Linked DNA regions of Candidatus Minimicrobia sp. QA0096. The protein of the gene in region 2 binds, or shares a complex with, the protein of the main gene of each other region. Links are inferred from orthologs where the notes say so. Each region holds a gene or a part of one and is shown on either strand. Other genes may lie near its edges.

Region 1 (10,964 bases), 190 kb from region 2 along the record:
ATTCTGAGCAAATCGACTCAGCAGTGGCGTATAACCAAAAGACCAATCCCTAGCAATTCCGCCCGTATTTAACGGCTTCTCTTTATATTGGTCAATCAGCGCCTTTATTCGCTCGTACCATCGAATAGCCTCCTCTATATCATGAAAATCGATCTTCATATTCGCCAGCAAAGAATCGTGCTGTGGCAATTGTTTTACTATCGCCGCTGCCAAAACCGCGCTAGTAATCTTCGGACTTTCCGTGCTCTGCCAAATTTCAATCGCTGCCTTCCAAATCTGCTCCGTTCGATCCGGATCGTCGACGGAAATATTACGCAAGAAATTCGGTGTCAAACCCAGCCGCACTGCCAAAAATTGCCCGGCTCGCGTGCCTGTAATCGCCTCAGCAATATCAATCGGCGTCGGTCTGCGCGGCAATTTGCCCAAAACGTCCGCCGCCATCACATCGTCAATTGTCTTAGGATTTTTACTAATTTCCGCAGTCTTAAGATCTTTTTCCCACCAAATTGACACCATAATCATTGGACCGCTCAGACCAAATAATAGCCAGCCAATCGATCCATGCTCAATCAACGACCATACGCCAAGCAAAACTAACATAACGCCGACAGCTATTGCCACGATATGCCAAGCATTGCCAAATCTTACAGAAAATCGCGCCTTCTGAGCTCGCAAACTGTCGTAATTAAATCTCGGCTCTATTTCCATACAGAAACTCCCAATTGCCATAAAATAATTCCGATAAACGGCATCAGCGGCAGCGCCAGCCACATAATAATTCCTAAAATCATCCACAAAAATCGTAGTAATATCATCAATATTCCAATAATTATCACCATGGAGCGCACCACCGCGCCAATTACTCGCGAGAACATCTTGTCAAAAAACGCAGATAGCTGCACAGATAAGTCGCCGCCAACCGGAGCGGCTGAAATCTGGCGAAACGGATTGAATAAGGTTTTCAAAAGCAGCCCGACTGAGAAAAAATCCGCGGTTCGTAAAACCCCTAGAAAACTTTGTCGGATATATTGCAACAAGCCATTGCCGTACCACCACTGAAAGATACCCACCAAAAACATATTGATATTGTAGCACATCGACCCGGCAGAGTATAATAGACAATATGGCAAGACAGATGATTAGTACTATTATTGGCAAAAGCGTCAAGAAAGTCGCTAAATTACGCGGTGGCGGTTCAGCCTTGCCGGGTTTGGTGATTGAAAAAATTGACCCAAAATTTATTCAGAGAACGCTGGCGGATTTACCGCAAGGCGTGGTGATTATCAGCGGAACGAATGGGAAAACAACGACGACAAAAATCGTCGTAGAGTTGCTGGAATCAGTCGGGCTGAAAGTCTTCACTAATCGCACTGGTAGCAATTTTTCCCGAGGTGTGGCAGCGGCGCTACTTGATGAGGTCAATATCCGCGGCAAGCTGGACGCCGACATTGCGGTTCTGGAACTGGACGAGGCTTGGGCGGTTAAGTTTGTACAAATTGTTCGTCCGCGCTTTTCCCTGCTTCTGAATGTTATGCGTGATCAATTGGACAGATTTGGAGAAATCGACAATACAGCCGCATTGCTCCAAAAAATAGCTGAAGCAACCAGCGACACTGTCGTTCTCAACAGCGACGATCCGCGAATTTTTAAGATTAGCGAACATATTCAGGCTAAAAAAGCTTTCTTCGGCACAACCAGCGAATTACTTCAATTGATGCCAACGGACGACACTCTAAAATACGGAACCGCGGTCGCAAATCAAAGCGTAGTTGCCGATGTCTTATTGAAAAAAATTAACGCTCAACAGGCAACTTTTCAAATTGACAATAAAGAAATTGACGTAGATCTGCAACTCACTGGAGTTTACAATCTTCTCAATGCGGCGGCGGCGGTTGCTCTGGCTCGACAAATAGCGGGACCGGAAATTACCGATACGATTTTATCTGCGCTGGAAAATATAAAGCCGGCGTTTGGTCGTGGCGAAACGATTTACCTGAATGGCACGCCAATTGAGCTTATTTTGGTGAAAAATCCAAGTGGTTTTCGGTTGGCACTTCTGTCATTCGCCAAAAATAATAGTACTACGATGATCGCTGTTAATGACAATTACGCCGATGGACGAGATGTCAGTTGGTTCTGGGACGTCGATTTTTCACTATTGAAAAACGTAGTAATGATCAGCGGCGCACGCGCTTATGATATGGCTTTGCGGCTTCAATACGACGACATTCCAATTGGAAAAATTGACACCAATATTTCGAAGGCCTTGGAAGATTTCATTAATACTAATCCCGACGAGCCAAAACAGATTTTTTGTAGCTACACAGCCATGACAGCGATTCGTCGCCTGCTGAGCGAAAAAACCGACGTGGAGGAAATATCATAATGAAAATAACAATTGCGCAACTTTATCCGCGAGATATGAATCTTTATGGCGACTGGGGCAACACGCTAGTCCTGAAAAAACGACTAGAACGACGCGGCTTCGAGGTTGAGATTATCGATCACAATCCAGGCGATTCAACGGATTTTTCTAAAATTGATATTTTTGTCGGCGGCGGCGGACAAGATTCTGGGCAGACGATTATCCAAAATGATCTTCTGGCGCGAGCTGATGAACTGCGACAATTAGCAAAAGACGGTGTGCCGATGTTAATGATTTGCGGAATGTACCAATTATTTGGTCGATTTTTCCGAACGCTCAAGGGCGAGGAAATTGTTGGCGCTAATATTCTGCCAATTGAAACAATTGCTGGCGACGAGCGGATGATTGGTAACATTGTCATCAAAAGCCAGGAATTTGGAGATATCGTTGGCTATGAAAATCACAGCGGACAAACTTTCTTAGACAAGACCGCCAAACCTCTTGGACAAGTTATTAAAGGCGCTGGCAATAATATGATCGACGCAAATGAAGGCGTTCGCTATAACAACATCATTGCCACTTACCTCCACGGCCCAATTTTGCCTAAAAACCCGCAAATTGCAGATTTTCTTATTGGCAAGGCGCTAGAGCGACGCGACGTAAGTTCAGATTCGGGGCTGGAAAAAATTGATGATACTTTAGCGAATAAAGCGAGAGAGGTAGCGTTAAAATTATCCAGATAATTCATGAAAAAAATCCGTATATATCTTAAAAAGCTATATGCATTTCTTTATAAAATGCCAGGTTGGATTTGGCTAATTCCAATCTTAATTTTAGCCGTCAACGTTCGACTTACCTATTTAACAAAAGCCGATATTTGGCATGACGAAGGATATACGGCAGCCATCATTCAGCAGCCGATCAGGGAAATTATCGCCATTACGACCACGGATGTCCACCCGCCGCTTTATTACGTTATTATGCATGTTTGGCAATCGATTTTCGGCAATTCCGTAGCTTCACTCAGAGGGTTTAGTGTTACGTGCGGAATTCTTACAATTGCCCTATTATTTCTATTACTCCAAAAACTTTTCTCTAAAAGAATCGCCGTATTTGGAAGTTTTTTAGCAGCGCTAGGACCGTTCTTAATCCGCTATAGCGACGAAGCTCGAATGTATGCGCTGGCGGCACTTTTGGCTGTAGCAATGACATACGCATTCGTCGTGGCGGTCGAGCACAAAAATAAGAAGTTCTGGTGGGCGCTATACGGAATTTTAGTAGCACTCGGTCTTTATACACAATATTTCCTAGCGTTAATACTACCCGCGCATTTCGTATATATTTGGCTAAAGCTTGGCGGAAATCGCACTGCCATAAAAAATATATTTAAGGACAAAAACGTTTGGCTTGCCGCAGAAACATGCTTTTTACTATTCCTCCCCTGGCTACCAGTTATGATCTCCCAAACCAGCCGAGTAAGCGGCGGCTTCTGGATCCCCGAAGTTACTAAATTTACCATACCAACAACATTATCAATGTTCTTGACTTACGACGACAGGATTGTCCGCTATTTTGGATTGTTACTGCCGCCAATTATAATCGCAATTTCATTCACCCTAGCCAAAAAACACCCAAAATACCAAGCAGCAATTTGGATTTTAACAATCTGGTCGCTACTACCAATGATTATTATTTACATACTTAGCCAGGGTCGACCAGTTTACTTAGATCGATACTTCACTTATTCAGCGCCGGCGTTTTACGGCTTGATTGCGGTATTCATCGGGCTTATTTTTTCTAATAAAAAATGGTGGCCTATTGGAATATCTATTGTCCTGACATTATTTATTGGTCATTACATGTGGCATATTGGCGGTAAGAATATTGCGGAATCATCCTGGAACAACACCAGCACAGCCATGAATCATATAAATGAAAATATCCAGAGTAGTGATGCTATTATCTCTGGCGAAATCTACACTTACTTTCACACTTCCTATTACAACCGCACAAATAAAGAAATTATACTTCTGAAGCCGAAAGAAGAGCTAGGTTGGGTTGGCGAATGGGGATTAATTAAAAAATTAAATACTCCAGAAATTAGCTCTTTAGAGTCAGTAAAATCCCCAAGAATCTGGCTTATTCTTCGCGAAAAAACATATGATGAATATAAAAAACAAGTTCCACTCTATTGGCAATTAAAGCAAGAATTTCATGATGGCGATTTGATTATTGGACTATACGAAAATAAAAAAATAACTGGTTAAACGCCAGTTATTTTAATACGTTGAATGATTTCAATTGGTCGGGGTGAAAGGACTCGAACCTTCGACCTCACGGTCCCAAACCGCGCGCGCTAGCCAACTGCGCCACACCCCGAAGATATCTCTATCATTCACTCTGATCTATCTTAACATATATCGCTAAATAAGTACAGGAAAATCCCATAAAACTTAAAAGAGATCACTAAAAGTACAACAGCTAAGCATTCACAGCTTCAATCTCAACTGACAGCACTTCTTTTTTGATTGGCAAAGATTGACCGGGCTCGAACGTATAAACCAGCAATTGACCAAACGGCATTTCTACATTCGCTATCTCGACCTCTGGAACTTGGTCGAGATGTTTAATTAAAGCCCGAATAGAATTGCCGTGAGCCACCAATAAAATATTCTCACCATTCTGCAATTTCGGCAAAATCTCTTGCTCAAAATATGGAACAACCCGCGCATAAACATCTTTCAAAGTTTCGCCGCCCGGCACTGGATAATCCCAACCGCGTCGAATACCATTAAAAGCTTCTTCGCCAATCTCCGCTTTAACTTCCCATTTATTTTTTCCAGTCAAATCGCCATAATCACGCTCATTTAACTCAGTTGCATGCGTTGTTGGTAGATTTTCGACTCCGCATCCTTCGAGTAGCGCAGCCAAAGTTTGTTGTGTGCGTTTTAATGATGAAGTGTAAGCTTCATTAAATGACAAGTCTTTCAATAAAGCGCCCAATCGCACTGTGTCATTATGACCCTTTTCCGTCAAATTAACATCCGTCCAGCCAGTCCACTTACCGAGCAGATTCCATTCACTCTCACCGTGCCGACTAATAACTAATATTCCCATTATTTCCCTCCAATCATCGGCGCAAAAAAATCTACAACTTCTTTTTTCACGCCGTCATTATCAATAATTTTCGTATTTACGTAACCGAATTTATCAATTGCCCAAAATCTTATTGCCCAGAGCAGCGACATGTCTTCAAAATCAACCTCATTTTTGGCAATAAATTTGCTAGCCACAATTTCCGATTCCTGCAATTTTATCTCAGAAAAAGCATCGTTTTCTAACTTTGTAAAAAACACAAATTGATGTGTCAAAAATTCATCAGAATGACGCGAAGCAACCATTGCAAGCTTCAAATCCTTAGAGTCGACTTGAATATCAACTTCTTCTTTCACCTCGCGCACCGCCGCTTCCAACGGGGATTCTCCAGCGTCAACAATGCCGCCAGGCAGCGACCAATGATCTTTATAGCCAGCCTTGACGATCAATAGTTCGCCCTGCTCATTTTCAATTAACACCGCCGCACTAGAAAAACGCCTGTCCAAACTTGCCAGCCAAGCCCGTCGCTCTTCATCTGTAAATTTCATTATTTAGCAAACTCAATCGCTCGCGTTTCGCGAATCACGTTAACCTTAATCGTGCCAGGATATTGCATCGTCGACTCAATTTTCGTCGCAATATCTCGCGCCAATTTAATCGCCGACAAATCATCAATCGTCTGAGGCTTCACAATCACACGAACTTCACGGCCGGCAGAAATCGCGTAAGCCTTATCAATTCCCTCAAAGCTGGTAGCAACATTTTCCAAATCGCGCATTCGCTCTGCAAAGTTTTCAGCAGAAACGTTACGCGCACCCGGACGCGCCGCCGAAGCCGCATCACAGACTCGAACAATAATTGCCTCTGGAGTTGTCGCTTCGATATCATCGTGGTGTGCTTCGATTGCGTGAACAATTCTCTCATCCATACCATATTTACGAGCCAATTCCGCCCCAATATGATGATGCTTGCCCTCAATTTTATGTGACACAGCCTTACCAACGTCATGAAGAAGTGTAGCAATTTTCGTAATACGCACATCCGCACCAATTTCCTCAGCAATCATTCCAGCAATTTGTGCCATCTCAGTCGAATGCTTCAAAACGTTCTGCCCGAAGCTGGTACGAAACTTCAATTCACCAAGAAGCAATAGCATCTCCTTCGGAATACCAACCACGCCAGTTTCACGCATAGCATCTTCACCGGCTTGTCGAACCTCTTTTTCAATCTGTTTCTTAGCTTTAGCAACAACCTCTTCGATGCGCGCAGGATGGATACGACCATCCTTCATCAGCATCTCAAGACTAAGACGAGCCACTTGTCGACGAACAGGATCAAAACTCGACAAAATAATCATGCCAGGTGTGTCGTCAACTAAAATATCGACGCCAGTTTCGCGCTGGAGCGCCTGAATATTACGCCCTTCCTTGCCAATAATTCGACCCTTCATCTCGTCATCAGTCAGTTTGACTGCAGTCACCGTGCGCTCAGCGGTAACTTCACTGCTCATTCGTTCCATTGCAGTCACCAAAATCATTTGCGCCCGTTCTTCAGCGTCATCCATTGCATCATGTTGTAGTTTCGACACCAAACCGACCAAGTCTTGCTTAATGTCACGCTCAGTCATCTGCATTAACTTGTCAGCAGCGTCTTTTTTCTTCAATCCAGCGATTTTTTCCAATTTCTCTTGCTGTCTGGAGCGGATGTCACGAATTTCATTTTTAAGATTATCAACTTCATCCTCATGCGCGCGCAATTTTTCTGCTCGTCGATCAAGCTCTTCCAGCTTATTATCCAGGGTCTTCTCGCGATCCGCCAAACGATTTTCGGTCTTTTGCCACTCCTTGCGACGTTCATTTTCAATCTTAAGCGCCTCATCCTTAGCCTTAAGGACGATGTCGCTCGCCTTAGTTTTCGCATCTGCCAGATCTCGCTCAATCTGATTTTTACCGTTAATTTGGCGAGTTCTCTGATATCCAACAAGACCAGCAGCACCCGCGCCAGCTCCAACAGCCGCAGCAATAATTACTTCTATCATTATCATTCCTTTCCGATCAGCCGCCCCTGAGTGTTCGCCTCAAGGAAAAATATCAACAGCCAATCAACTTCAAACTATCTAATTCGGCGAATCAAAAATCACAAACCGCCGTAATTTAATTATACACGGTTTTGACGGTTTGGGCGATAAAAATTATTTTCGCGGCGCAGTGATATTCGCAGCAGCACCGTACTCTGGCATAACAATTTTTTCATTCTCGCCAGAATGCAATTTACCCAAAGCCAAATCACGCCAATTGTCACCCATCGCACTAACAATAGGGATATTCAAGCTGTCCGCCAAGGTATTCACAACCGTCAAACCAATTCTCAGTCCCGTAAAACTTCCTGGTCCTTTCATCACGCCAATGCCGCTTATCAGATGCAAATCGCCAGTCTTTTCTTCCAAAAATTTCAACAAATTCCGCGCCAACGTTCGCTCAGCTTCCCATTCAAAATCCTGACGATTTTCTCCATTGACTATTGTCAAAAAACATGTTGATGTTGAAGTGTCCAATAAAATTATCACGCCATATTCTCCTTTATTTTTCCCAAAAGTTCATCAGATTTTTTGCCGCCAGGATAAAATTCCACAAGTCGCCCTTCTTCGCTGATCGCAGTAATTTTTATCACCAACCGATCGCTCGGCAATGCATCATCGACAGCACCAGCCCATTCAACTACAACAACCGAATTAGAATCCGCCACTTCACGAATCTCTTCGCTCATAATTCCAGCATTTCCCAATCTATAAAAATCGTAATGCGCCAAACTCAGACCGCGAGGCGAATCGTACACGCGCGAAATTGTGAATGTTGGACTCTGAACCGGCTCGTTGATCTCTAAAGCTTGCGCAATTCCCTTCGTCAACGTGGTTTTCCCCGCGCCAATATCACCGACCAATTCCAGAACCTCCCCACCAGAAACAGCCCGGCCAATTGCCGCGCCCAATTCTCGCATTTTCTCTTCACCAGAAATATTCACTCTTTTATTATACTATGCTAGCTTTTTTTTGGCGATGATAGTACAATAACCATAAGAGTTATGCGTGTTTCAGACCAGACAATTGAGAGCATTCTGGAACAAGGTGGGGTTGTTGATGAGCCGCAGCTTGCTGATTTGAAATTGATAGCTGAACGGTCAAAGCAAACATTGCAAGAAACCGCTATTGAACAAAAAGTCATTTCTGAGGAAGATTTGACAAAGTTGATCGGCGATTATATCGGTGTACCTTTCGTGCGAATTGAGCCAAAGGATATTCCCGAAGATATATTGAAACGAATTCCCGAACATATCGCACGCCAGTATAATGTTGTGCTTTTTGAGAAAAACGAGGACGACAGCCTGTCGCTTGCGATGGAAGACCCAGATGACGTACAGGCGCTGAACTTCATCCAAAAAGAAATTGGCTACAACACTAAGGTTTTCCTAGCGACAAAAAGCAACATTTTAGACTGTTTGGAAAATTATCGCGGCAATATTAACGCCGAGCTTGACGAAGTTATTGCGGTGCAAAAAGACGCGTCTGCCGAAGACCAAAATGTTAGTCAAGACGATTTTGCGGAAAATTCACCAATTGCCCAAACTGTTAATTTACTACTGGAATATGCCATAAAATCCAACGCTTCTGACATTCACATTGAGCCACGCGAAGATTACGTTCAGGTTCGTTATCGAATTGACGGTGTTTTGAAGGAAGTTAACAAATTGCCACGAAACGTTCACGGCGCTTTAGTGAGCCGCATTAAAATTCTCTCCAATCTGAAAATTGACGAACGCCGCGTACCACAGGACGGCCGATTTAAGATAAAAGTTTCAGGAAAACAATACGCGCTTCGTGTTTCGACATTGCCAATCGCTGACGGCGAAAAAGTAGTTATGCGTATTTTGGACGAATCGAACCAGGCTGTTAAACTGGATCAGCTTGGCTATTGGGGTCTGTCGCTCGCAACCGTAAAAGACGCAATGGCTCAGCCGAACGGAATGATTCTGGTGACTGGACCGACTGGATCGGGAAAATCGACCAGTTTGTTTAGCGTCTTGTCGGAGCTTAATACTCCAGATGTCAATATTTCCACAATTGAAGACCCAGTAGAATATAAAATCCCAGGGGTCAATCAAACCCAGACCAACGCCAAAGCTGGGATGACTTTCGCTTCAGGGCTAAGGGCGCTACTTCGCCAAGACCCAAATATCATCATGGTCGGAGAAATTCGCGACGGCGAAACCGCAAACCTTGGTGTTCAAGCGGCGCTAACTGGACACCTGGTATTCTCCACTCTACACACAAATAACGCCGCAACATGTTTGCCGCGTCTGCTGGATATGGGAATTGAGCCATTCTTGATCGCTTCAACCGTGAAGGCGGTGATTGGACAGCGCCTAGTTAGGCGCCTGTGTATGAATTGTCGCCAAGAATACACTCCAAACGAAGAAGAAATAAAGTATATCACCGAGATGTTTAAGATAAACACCGAGTCGATTAAAAAAATTCACAATCTCGAAGAACAGGCTTTTGAGGATAAAATTGGCGGCGACACGCCTATGGGGTCAACCGATTCAGGAATTGAACGATTATGGAGGCCGAACCCAGAAGGCTGCGATAAGTGTGGACATAATGGATTCAAGGGTCGCGTTGGCATTTACGAGGTTCTTGGTATCTCCATCCCTATCCAAAAAATGATTACCGCCAACGCCACCAGCAACGATATTCAAGATCAAGCGATTTCCGAAGGCATGGTGACAATGCAGATGGACGGACTTATTAAATCACTGCGCGGGATCACCACCGTGGACGAAGTTTTGAGGGCAACAAGGGAGTAACATTATGCCAATTTTTGAATATTTGCTTGTCAATAAAAAGAAAGAGACCGTCTCTTCAACGATTGAAGCGGCCGACAAACTATCTGCCATTAACAATTTGAGGTCACGCGGACAATTAATAAAAATTGAAGAAAAAGGCGCAAAAAAAGAGCTTAGTTTTTCTTTCGGCAAGAAAAAGAAAGGTGCCAAGACTGAAGAATTGGTGATGTTTACTCGTCAATTAAGCGCCATGGTTTCAGCCGGCGTTCCTATTCTTCGCTCCCTTAACTCTATGGCAAAACACGCCGAAAGCGCCAATTTCCGAGACACGATCAACGCTGTTATTAAAGACATTGAAGGTGGTATGTCTTTCGCGGATGCCCTGAGCAAACACCCAGAAACCTTCAATGATATTTACGTGAATATGGTTGCTGCGGGTGAAACTGGAGGTATTTTGGACGATATCTTAAAACGTCTAGCTTTACAACAAGAAAAAAACTCATCCATGAAGAAAAAAATTAAAGGCGCCATGACATATCCGATCGTACTTTTAATTATTACGATTATTGCCTTCTTTATCCTGATGATTTTCATTATTCCAGTTATCGGTAAAACCATTAAAGACATGGGCGGACCTGACGCCAAATTGCCACTTCTTACTGAG
Region 2 (11,059 bases):
AAAGCAAAAAGTAATCCAGAGCATCAAGGATGTAACTAATATTTTAGTGACGGTGAGTTCTAGTCCGTCAGTCGACGAATTGTCGGCAGCATTAGGATTGACGATTTTCCTCAATAAGCTAGGGAAGCACGCTACGGCTGTGTTTAGCGGCGACATTCCGCCAGCAATTACGTTCTTGAATCCTGATAAGACGTTTGAGCAGACCGCAGATTCTTTACGTGATTTTATTATTGCTTTAGATAAAGAGAAGGCTGATCATTTACGCTATAAAGTTGTTGACGACGCCGTAAAGATTTTCATTACGCCATATCGTACGACAATTACCGATAAAGACTTGGAATTTTCACAGGGTGATTATAACGTTGAGCTAGTTCTGGCGCTAAATGTTGAAAATAGTGAAAGTATTGATACGGCATTAACGGCACACGGTAAGATTTTACATGATGCTACAGTTGTGGCTATAACAGCGGGCGATGTAAAGAGTGGTCTGGGTTCTGTTGATTGGCACGAATCTAACGCGAGTGGTGTGAGTGAAATGGTTGTTGAGCTTCTTGATGATCTGAAGACGCCGAAGGTGACTCTGGATGAGCAGATGGCGACGGCTTTGCTTACGGGAATTGTTGCAGTAACTGACCGATTTAGTAATGGAAATACATCATCAAAGGTTATGACTACAGCCGCAGAACTTATGGCGGCCGGCGCAAATCAGCAATTGGTGGTTTCAAAGATTGCAGAGAGCGAAGTAGAGGACAAGCCGCAGAAGATTGAAAAGATCGAAGAAAAATCTCCAGAAAAAGAAGAAGCTTCAGAGGATAAAACTGAAGAAGCGGAGAAAGATGAGGAAACTGTACACGCGGACGGAACTTTGTCGATTAGCCACGAAAAGAAGGGCGATGTTGATGAAGTAGCCGAACAAACAGCAAAGGAAAAGCAAGAAGAGTCTGCTAGGATTGCTGAAGAGAAATTGGCTAAAATTGAGCCAATAAAGGAGGAGCCACAAGTTGGGGAAGAAAATCCTAGTGAAAAAATAGTTTCAAAGGGCGAACTTTCTTTTGAGGAAACTCCGCTGATGGGTGGCACTCTGAACGCAACGACTACACAGGCTGCCGAGGATAAGATTAGGGAATTGGCTAGCGATCAGAATAAAACCATCTTAACGCACGGTAAATATGTGGGTGATAATACGCCGTCGTTTGGCAATACTCCGTTAAATGCGGCTATGGGCGCGTCTGATGAACCACCAAAGATTGATCCGTTTGCTACAACTAACGCCGCTGAGCAAAAATTGTCGACGATACCTGTTGCGCCGCAATCTGAAGAGTCAATTATTTCGGCAATTACTAACGACATGAATCAATTGAATAATCCAGTAGCGCCAGCTCCGAGTCAGCCGATTGCGCCAATTGAGCCAGCAATAACAAATCCTGAAAATAGCATTCCAAGTTTCGATTTGCCAATGCCACCAGCGATGCCAGATTTCGGCGCTTTGCCACCAATGCCGCCAGCGCCTACAGGTGTTGATGTAAATGGATTGCCACAGATTGCACCGCTAGGAGTGGCTCCTGAACCAGCATCCGCTCCGCAAGCTCCAGCACCTGCGCCGATCACCGCGATGCCAACTCAGCCAGCTCAAAACGCAGATTTCAATCCAGCGCAATTTCACATTCCAGGACAATAGTTGATGGATGAAGTGATTCTCATAGACAAGCCTCAGGGAATGACTAGCTTTGGGGTAGTGGCGCGCTTGCGGCGAGTTTTATCTAATCAGGCGGGAAAGAAGGTGAAGGTTGGTCACACAGGTACGCTTGATCCGTTTGCTACTGGGCTAATGATTATTGTGACTGGAAAGAAATGCCGCGAAGCTGAAACTTTCACTAAGTTGGATAAGTGGTACGAGGCGGAAATTATTCTGGGCAAGAATAGTTCAACGGGTGATCCAGAAGGCGAAATTACCGATGTGTCTGATTATGAGCCAAGTTTGGAAGAAGTTCAGCAGGTGGTTAGTCAATTTGTAGGAAAAATTGAACAGACGCCGCCGATTTTTAGCGCGATAAAAATTAACGGCGAAAGAGCGTATAAATTGGCGCGCGAAGGTAAACAAGTTGAGATTCCTAAGCGTGTGATAGAAATTTACTCGTTGGAGTTATTAGCATACGAATATCCCAAATTAAAGATCAGAACTCACGTTTCAAGCGGAACTTATATTCGAACGTTAGCGGTGGACATTGGCGAGAAATTGGGGACGGGCGCGTATTGTGAGAATTTGCGTCGTACGAAAATTGCCGACTATTCTATTGACGCCGCAAAGACTCTGGCGGACTTTGGAATTACTAGCTAATTGCAAAAAACAGAGAAGCTTGGTATAATTACAGAGCTATGATTAGCAAAGAGAATAAAGCGAAAGCAATTGCTTTGACTCAGGTCAATAAAAACGACGTCGGTAGCCCACAAGCTCAGGTGTCAGTTTTGACGGCTCGTATCAAAGAAGTCACAGAGCATTTGAAGGCGAATAAGCACGACTTCATGGCTCGTCGCGGCTTGATCCAAATGGTTGGTAAGCGCAAGCGTTTGCTGAAATATTTGGAGCGAACTGATTTTGAGTCTTACAAAGCAGTTGTTGCCAAATTAGGTTTGCGTAAATAATTTACGTTAAAAACTGCTTAAATCCCCTTTGACGAAAAGGGGATTTTTGTTGTCCTGGCTATTTTTTCAATTTGGCGATAATCACATCTCGTCCGTCGTTTGCACCGCCCAAAGTGCAGGAATAAAGAGTTAATTGCGGCTGATCTGTGCGCTGTTCGATTTCCACGGCATCTGGTTTAACGCTTTGTTTTTCGCTGATGACGTAATTGTAACGCACGCCGTTATAGTCAATGATAATTTCATCGCCGACAGTCAATTTATCGATATTATAAAAAGGCGATTTTCTGAGTGTTTGTTGAGGAGTTAGGCCCATAATAAAACGGTGTGCAGATAAGACGAAATTGCCGCCATCTTTTGGGTTGCCGTTTTCTGGTTTTCGCCACCATGCGCCGCGCTCCATTGTTTCGGCGCCACCAGTGGCATAGGGAAGATTTATATCGATTTTCGGAATATAAAGTCGATTTTCGGTAATTTTATTCTCGGTTTTAGTGATGAGCTGAGTGGTGCGGTTGTCTTTTGGATTTATGTTTTGCGACAAAATAAGGGGCGTGCTGATGAGAACAAGCAAATAAACTCCGCCAAGAATCATTAAGATTGCGATTATAGTTAAGATATAGCTTTTCCAGTTTTTTTGGCGATTTTTTACTGAATCTAGCTGAAGTGACATGAATAAATTATAGCATACTCATCTGTTAATAGGGTTATGTTAAGTGCGCTCGCGGCTGGTGTTTGGGCTGAGGTTTTAGTATAATATAAGGAGCAATTTGTAACGCGGAAGTGATAGAGATGAGACGACTAAATTGCCAAGTAATTTCATCCCTGTTACTACCGCAAGAAAGGAGCTCTTTATGAGTATTATCAATCCAAGCGGCAAGGAGATTTTTAGTGTTACCACTGATTTTTGTGGTCGGCCGCTGACTTTAGAAGTGAATCGCGTCGGCTTTAGGACGACTGGTAGTGTTTTGGTGCGCTATGGCGACACTGTAGTTTTGGGTAGCGCTCAGGTTAGTTCTCGTCCAGTGCAATTGGATTATTTTCCGTTGTCGATTGATTACGAAGAAAAGTTTTATGCCGCAGGTAAGATTTCTGGCAGCCGATTTATCAAGCGTGAAGGTCGTCCAAGCGATGAAGCTGTGTTGATTGGTCGATTGATTGATCGTCCGATTCGTCCGCTTTTCCCGAAGGGTTATAGACAAGAAATTCAAGTTGTTGCAACTGTTTTGAGCATGGATCCGAGTTTCCGCCCAGATGTGATTGCGATGATCGCTGCGTCTAGTGCGTTAATGTTAACTGGCACGCCGTTTGATGGTCCAGTGGCTGGTTTGCGCGTGGGTCGAGTGAATGGCGAATTTAAGGCGTTCTTGACTCCAGAAGAGCGCGAAAAGTCAGATCTTGATTTGGTTGTGGCTGGTATTGAAAGCGGTATAACAATGGTCGAGGCTGGCGCTAAAGAAGTTTCGGAGGACGTTATTGTTGATGCGATGGCGTGGGCTCACCAGATGATGCAGCCAGCGATTGCCTTGCAACGCGAATTGGCGGAAAAAGTTGCGCCAATACAGCAGGAATATGATCTAATTTTGCCAGATGAATCAATTCAGCAAACAGTTAACGCGTGGGTTGATGGAAAATTTGGTGAGAAAATTCGTCGCCCATATCCAAAGCGTAATGAAATGATTAGCGAAATTCGTGCCGAGTTCCATGAGGCTATGGCGGAAAAATTGGGGCTGGATGAGGAAGAATATAGCGAAGTTCGTGGCGATTATGACGAAGCGTTTACTTTGGCTTTACATAAAGATGTCCGCCGGGGAATTGTTACCGAGCGAGTTCGTCCTGACGGTCGACAATTGACCGAGATTCGTCCGCTCAGCTCGGAAGTTGGATTCTTGCCGCGCGCTCACGGTTCCAGCTTGTTTACGCGTGGCGTAACTCAGGGAATGAATATTGTGACTTTGGCGCCACTGAGTTATTCGCAATTGATTGACACTATGGAAATTACCGATGGTGAGCGACGTTATATGCATCATTACAATGCGCCGGGCTATACGGTTGGCGAAGTTAAGCGAATGGGCAGTCCAGGTCGACGTGAAATTGGTCACGGATATTTGGCGGAACGTGCTTTGCTTCCAGTTTTACCAACTGAAGAGGATTTTCCATACGCTATTCGCTCAGTTACTGAGATTATGAGTCAGAACGGTTCAACTTCAATGGCGGCGACTTGTTCTAGCTGTTTGGCGTTGATGGACGCTGGCGTGCCAATTTCGGCTCCCGTGAGTGGAATTGCGATGGGCTTGATGATGGATGGCGATACTCCGTATGTGTTGAGCGATATCGCTGACGCCGAGGACTTTGCTGGAGATATGGACTTTAAGGTTACTGGTACTTCAAAAGGTATTACGGCTCTTCAAATGGATATGAAAGTTCATGGTTTGCCGGTGGCGGTTTTACGTCAAGCGATCGAGCAGAGCAAAGCGGGACGCGCACACATTTTGGAACATATGCTCAGCATTCTTCCAGAACCTCGTGAATCGCTAAGTCCGTATGCGCCACGAATTGAGAAGATTAAGATTGATCCAGATAAGATTGGCGTGATTATCGGTAAGGGTGGCGAGACGATCAATAAGATTACTTCGGAAACTGGCGCTGAGATCGATATTAAGGAAGATGGTTTGATTACTGTAGCTAGCCCAGACGGCATGTCGATTGAAAAGGCTATGAACTGGATTAAGAGTCTGGTTGAGGAACCAGAAGTTGGTAAGATTTACGAAGGTAAAGTTGTTGGCATTAAAGATTTTGGCGCGTTTGTGAATATACTTCCTGGTGTTGACGGAATGGTTCATATTTCAAAATTGGCAGAACGTCGAGTTGAAAAAGTGACTGATGTCGTGAAAGAAGGTCAAACTGTTCGCGTGAAAATTACTGGAATTGACGAGCGCGGTAAGATCAATTTGACGATGATTGGTTTGTAAATATATAATAGCGAAAGCGTAATTTTAGGAGGGAAATTTATGGACAATAGTAATAACAACAAACCTCAAGTGCCGCCTCAGCCGCAATTCCAGCAGGCTCCACAACAGCCACAATTCCAACAGGTTCAGCAGCCTCAGCCACAACAACAATTCCCACAACAGCCAGTCGTGGGAACCCCATACCAAATGCCACCAAAAAAGAAAATGAGCAAAGGTGTCATGTGGGGAATCATCGGCGGAATAATTGGGCTAGTCGTAATTATCGTTGGTGTAGTCCTAGCCGTCTTGTTGCTAGGTGGTCCAAGCAAGGCAGATTATAAAGCTGCTGGAGAAAAGTTAAACGAGACAATTGAGATATACAATAAGGCGGCTTCGTCGCTTTCGTATATCTCCACTTCAGAAACTGAGACTTCATTGAAATCCAATCGTGATAAGCTCGCTAAAACAAAGAGCGAAATTAACGACAGATTGACCGAGATAGGTAAAATGAAGGCCGTCACTGGTGACAAAGAGGTTCGCGAAAAGTATGAGGCTCTGAAGAGCAAACTAGAAAAGTTCAATACAGCCGTAGATGCTTTTGGAGAAGTATACGAGAAGATTATGCCAGTGATAATTGAATTTTCTGACGGCAGAAATAGCTCTAACTTTTCTAGCGTAGAAAGCACAATTAAGAAGACTCGACAGAATCTTAAGAATGTTGACGCTAAGAATGAAACTAATAAAAAGTTTATTAGAGATTTTACTGCCAAGCTAGAAAAAATCGAAGAAATGTTGCCGAAGGTTGCGGAGATGAAGGCTGACTATAAAAAGTATAATTCCAACTATATGAGTGAATTTTATGACAGTCTTACCGCGATTCAGAAGCCTATTAATGAATGGACATCGGGAATACAGAAGCTGGCAGAAGAGGGTGAAATTCGCGATGAATTAAACGACCTAGGAACTATATTGGCAGACAAGGTAAATAAATAGTTCTGATAAATATCAGAAGCGCCTCGTTTCTTGCGGGGCGTTTTTTGATAAAATAAATATATGGACAAGCAGGCTAAATTGGATGCGTTGGCGGAAGAAATTGTAAAAGAGAAGGTTTGCTCGGATTTGGCGGATCAGGCGACACAGCTTGTTATGGGCGATGGAAATCCTGATGCTGATATCGTTTTTATTGGCGAGGCGCCGGGGAAGAATGAAGATTTGCAGGGCAAGCCGTTCGTTGGCGCTGCGGGAAAATTCCTTGATGAGATGCTAAAGTCTGCTAATCTACAACGTTCAGATGTATATATTACCAACATTGTTAAATATCGTCCACCAAATAATCGCGACCCACTGCCGGAGGAAAAGCGACAATTTTGGCCATATTTACTCAGACAATTAGAGATTATCCAGCCAAAGGCCATTCTGACCTTAGGGCGACACAGCGGCGGCGGGTTTATTCCGGGATTGCAGATCAGTAAAGAACACGGTCGTCCACGTAAAGTGCGTCTACATGATCTAGAATTTGTGGTCATTCCTCTATATCATCCAGCCGCTGCGCTTTATAACGGCGGTATGCGTCAGACTTTAATTGACGATTTTATTCAGGCTGTGGAATTTGTGAAGAATAATAGCGGCGCTTAATTAGACTATTTTCTTGCAAAAGTTTTCCAGACGTAGTATAGTGGATAGTCGATATCTATTATATCTAAGTCGAGAAAGGATTTGTATGAGATTATCGGGAGCTGTTGAACAGGCGTGCTGCATTATGGCAATTCTGGCGGATCCGAAAAGGACGACGCCGGTAACTAATGATGCGCTGGCGGAAAAGATGCTGGTTTCGCCGACGTACTTGAAGAAAATTAGTCGGAAATTGGTAATAGCAAAGCTAATCACTTCAACGCAAGGAACTGGCGGCGGATTTATTTTAGCAAGAAAAATGAACGAAGTTACGTTGCATGATGTTGTCCTTGCAATTGAGGGAGAATCGCCATTTTTCCAACCTCAGGGAATTGTTGAGAGAGTTTTTCAATCGCGTCCTCGTCAGGTGGAAATTGGCATGAATATGATAGAAAAGGTTTTTTCTGAAGCGCAGGAAAAGTGGAGTGAATATTTGAAAACTGTGACACTGGAAGATGTAGCAAAGGAGGTTACGCATGATTAAAAATAAGATGTTACGAGCCGAGTGGAAGCATTTGTTTAATAATAAAATATTGCTGATATCCATGGCTGTGATTTCGTTTATCCCGATTTTATACAGTGGATTTTTCCTAGGCTCAATTTGGGATCCATACGGACAAACAAAAAACTTGCCGGTGGCGTTTGTGAATGAAGATAAGGGCACCAGCTTAAATGGCAAATCGCTGAATGTAGGCGAATCTGTCGAGAAAAAACTGAAAGATAATCACGATTTGGGCTGGGAGTTTGTTAGCAAACAACAAGCAGACGAAGGTGTGAATAACGGGCATTTTTATGCAGTGGTAACTATTCCGTCCGATTTTTCGCAGAAAGTGGCGTCAATTACCAAATCTGAACCTCAGCAAGCGGTTATTAATTTTACAACCACGCCAGCGAAAAACTACATAGGTTCGCTAGTCAGTAATCAAGCTGCCGCCAAGGTCAAATCTTCGGTGTCTGAGCAAATCACTCAGGCGTACGCTAAGGGAATTTTGGAGAATTTGGACAAGCTTGGAATGGGGCTGGACACGGCGGCTAACGGCGCGTCAACTTTGCACGACGGATTAGGGCGATTGCAATCTGGCACACAAACATACGTTGGTGGCGTTAAACAGTTGGCAGTAAACCAGCAATCCTTGGCTGGCGGATTGGCGCAACTTAGCGACGGTTCTCATAAATTACAGGCGGGATTGGGGCAATTGTCGAACAATTTGCCGACCGAATCTCAATTGTCGCAATTATCTGACGGTATGAAGCAATTGCAATCGGGCATAAATCAGTTAAACGCCAGCGTGAGGAATCCATCGCCAGCGCTCGTGGCTCAACAAAACAAGGTAGAAACGGACGCGCAAACTTTGGTGCAAACAATGAAAGATTCGGAGTCCGACTTGTTGACGGCGGGCGATACTTTGCGGATTTTGGGCGCGCAAGCAGCCGCTTCTGGTGGCGATTCTACGACGATAAGTTTGCCACAAATTAGCAGTATTTCTCAGGCACTTAAAAAAACTCAGCCAATTATCGTGCAGATGGGGATGCTACATGAAGATCTTCAAACTCTAAAACAGCAACTATCAGCACAACAAACGCAACTTCAGGCTGGAGTTTCTGCATTAAATAACGGCGTGAATCAATTGGCGCCAAACGCAATCACCGCATTTAACGGCTATAACAGCGTGCGATTCGCGAACAATCAATTATTGGCGGGCTCAGCAAGCTTAACAAACGGCTTAAGCGAAGCAAAATCGGGCAGTCAAAAATTGGCGAATGGTGCGAGTTTGTTAGAAAGCCGCTCGGGTGCGTTGATTGATGGAACTTCGCAACTAGCAAGCGGCGCAGATACGCTAGCGAATAAATTGGCGGACGCTTCTAATCGCATAAAAATTCAACCAACTGGTGCTACGACTCAACAGCAAATTGCAAATCCAGTGAAGTCGGAAATGACCGAAAAGGGCAATGTTCCGAATTATGGCTACGCTTTGTCGCCGTATGTTTTGTCGCTAAGTTTGTTCGTTGGGGCACTCGTTCTGAACGTTATTTATCCGATCCGCAAAACTTTTTCTGAACAGGAAAGTGCGATTCGTTGGTGGTTATCTAAAGCTTCGGTGGCTGGCGTGGCGGCGTTTATGCAAGCAACGATTTTGATGCTGGTGATGGTGTTTTTCTTAGGGCTAACTCCAGAGCATCCAGCGCATTTCATCGGGGCAATTTATCTGACGTCGTTTGCGTATATGTCGATTGTGTCGCTTTTGGTAATTGTTTTGGACAATCCAGGGCGATTCCTAGCGATGGTTCTTTTGGTGCTTCAATTGGGCTCCAGCGAGGGAACGTTCCCAATCCAAACCGCCAACGGATTCTTCCAAGCAATTAATCCGCTAGTGCCGATGACTTACTCGATTCGCGCATTGCGCCAGGCTATTTCGGGTGGGCTAGATAACGCATTTTACGGCGGCAGTATGTGGGTTTTGGTTGGATTTTTGTTGGTGGCTAATTTATTGACAATCGGCTTCTTCACTTATCGTGGTAAGCGTAAATTCGCACACACGTCGGTGGATGGCGATGATTAATTGACCTCTGTTATAAAACATTGTTCTTTGACAAAAAATGAGCGGTTTGCTAATATAAGAGTACTAACTAGAGGAATTTACATCAGTTCACCTCTATACCTGGTTTTTGAATTATATTGTAATAAAAAAGGAGTATAACAATATGGGTCAGCGGCGACTAGCAACACCGCAAAAAGATGACGCCAATAAGCGTCCGCAGTCAAAGAAAAGCAACAATGCAGTTTTGAATAGCACAACTACTCGTAAGGGTGAGGTTTTCCGAGCTCAGCGACGAACGAGCGAGAACGTTAATCTCAGGGCTTCACAGCACTTGATTGATATTCCTGTAAATAAGTCGGTTTACAACGGATATGGTGGTGAGCAATTTAGCGCCAAAATGCAGCCAAAACCTGTTCGCGGCGGTCAGCCGAAACTGCGCATTATTCCGATTGGTGGCGTGGGCGAAATGGGAATTGGTAAGAATATGAATGCCATTGAATATGATGATGAAATTATCATCGTAGATATGGGCTTTTTGTTCCCGGGCAGTGATTATCCAGGCATCAATTACATCACGCCAGATATTACTTGGCTGGAAGAGAATAAGCATAAAATTAAGGCACACGTATTTACGCACGGACACCTTGACCACATTGGTTCGTTCCGTCACTTCATTCATCGTATTCCAGCGCCAGTTTATGGCTCTAAGTTTACGATTGGCATGCTTGATCGAACGATGGACGATTCAGAAGTGGATTTTAAGCCAGATTATCGAGTGATGGATCCGCTGAGTCACGAAATTGTTCAAGTTTCTAAGCATTTTTCAATCGAGTTGGTGCGAGTTAACCACTCAATTCCTGATTCTACGGCGGTGATTATTCGAACTCCAATGGGTGTGATTGTCGATTCTGGTGACTGGCGATTTGAGGAAAGTCCAGTTGACGGTCAAAAGTTTGACCTTGAGCGACTTACGGATGTGGCTTCAAAAGAAGGCATTTTGATGCTCATGAACGAGTCGACCAACTGTGAGTCGGCTGGCACACACACGCACACAGAGTTTGATATTCAGTATTCCATCGGTCAGGTGATGGACAAGTTTAGTAATAGTCGAGTTATTTTAAGCTGTTTCTCATCGCAGGTGCATCGCTTGCAATTAATTTTAGAAGAGGCGCATAAGCACGGACGCAAGGTGGCATTTGCTGGATTCTCGATGATTCAAAACCTGGAAGTGGCGTTGCGTTCGGGGACGATTAAGATTCC

Evidence for each region.
Region 1: pnp (region 2) and rny share a complex: the UniProt entries of both Bacillus subtilis proteins name them as parts of the possible RNA degradosome complex. The link is inferred for Candidatus Minimicrobia sp. QA0096 from one-to-one orthologs.

What each region holds. Positions count from the first base shown.
Region 1 is NZ_OZ017288.1:374,029-384,992, forward strand. The notes cover bases 5,255-8,114. They hold rny (ribonuclease Y), read right to left. Parts: upstream 7,500-8,114; coding sequence 6,009-7,499; downstream 5,255-6,008. Other genes in these bases: AACH20_RS02040 (2,3-diphosphoglycerate-dependent phosphoglycerate mutase), read right to left, coding at 5,255-5,482; AACH20_RS02045 (NUDIX hydrolase), read right to left, coding at 5,482-6,009; AACH20_RS02055 (tRNA threonylcarbamoyladenosine biosynthesis protein TsaB), read right to left, coding at 7,653-8,027; tsaE (tRNA (adenosine(37)-N6)-threonylcarbamoyltransferase complex ATPase subunit type 1 TsaE), read right to left, coding at 8,024-8,114. Outside these bases: AACH20_RS02010 (AAA family ATPase), read right to left, coding at 1-708; AACH20_RS02015 (hypothetical protein), read right to left, coding at 699-1,097; AACH20_RS02020 (MurT ligase domain-containing protein), read left to right, coding at 1,124-2,386; AACH20_RS02025 (type 1 glutamine amidotransferase), read left to right, coding at 2,386-3,108; AACH20_RS02030 (glycosyltransferase family 39 protein), read left to right, coding at 3,112-4,632; more of AACH20_RS02040, read right to left, coding at 4,847-5,254; more of tsaE, read right to left, coding at 8,115-8,482; AACH20_RS02065 (GspE/PulE family protein), read left to right, coding at 8,543-10,321; AACH20_RS02070 (type II secretion system F family protein), read left to right, coding at 10,326-10,964. UniProt on the Bacillus subtilis protein: Endoribonuclease that initiates mRNA decay. Initiates the decay of all SAM-dependent riboswitches, such as yitJ riboswitch. Involved in processing of the gapA operon mRNA, it cleaves between cggR and gapA.
Region 2 is NZ_OZ017288.1:571,141-582,199, forward strand. What follows is about bases 3,096-6,050. They hold pnp (polyribonucleotide nucleotidyltransferase), read left to right. Parts: upstream 3,096-3,491; coding sequence 3,492-5,609; downstream 5,610-6,050. Other genes in these bases: AACH20_RS03085 (sortase), read right to left, coding at 3,096-3,310; AACH20_RS03095 (hypothetical protein), read left to right, coding at 5,649-6,050. Outside these bases: AACH20_RS03070 (hypothetical protein), read left to right, coding at 1-1,678; tRNA pseudouridine(55) synthase TruB, read left to right, coding at 1,682-2,338; rpsO (30S ribosomal protein S15), read left to right, coding at 2,377-2,643; more of AACH20_RS03085, read right to left, coding at 2,702-3,095; more of AACH20_RS03095, read left to right, coding at 6,051-6,581; AACH20_RS03100 (uracil-DNA glycosylase), read left to right, coding at 6,642-7,223; AACH20_RS03105 (RrF2 family transcriptional regulator), read left to right, coding at 7,309-7,743; AACH20_RS03110 (YhgE/Pip domain-containing protein), read left to right, coding at 7,736-9,820; AACH20_RS03115 (ribonuclease J), read left to right, coding at 9,963-11,059. UniProt on the Bacillus subtilis protein: Involved in mRNA degradation. Catalyzes the phosphorolysis of single-stranded polyribonucleotides processively in the 3'- to 5'-direction. Necessary for competence development in Bacillus subtilis.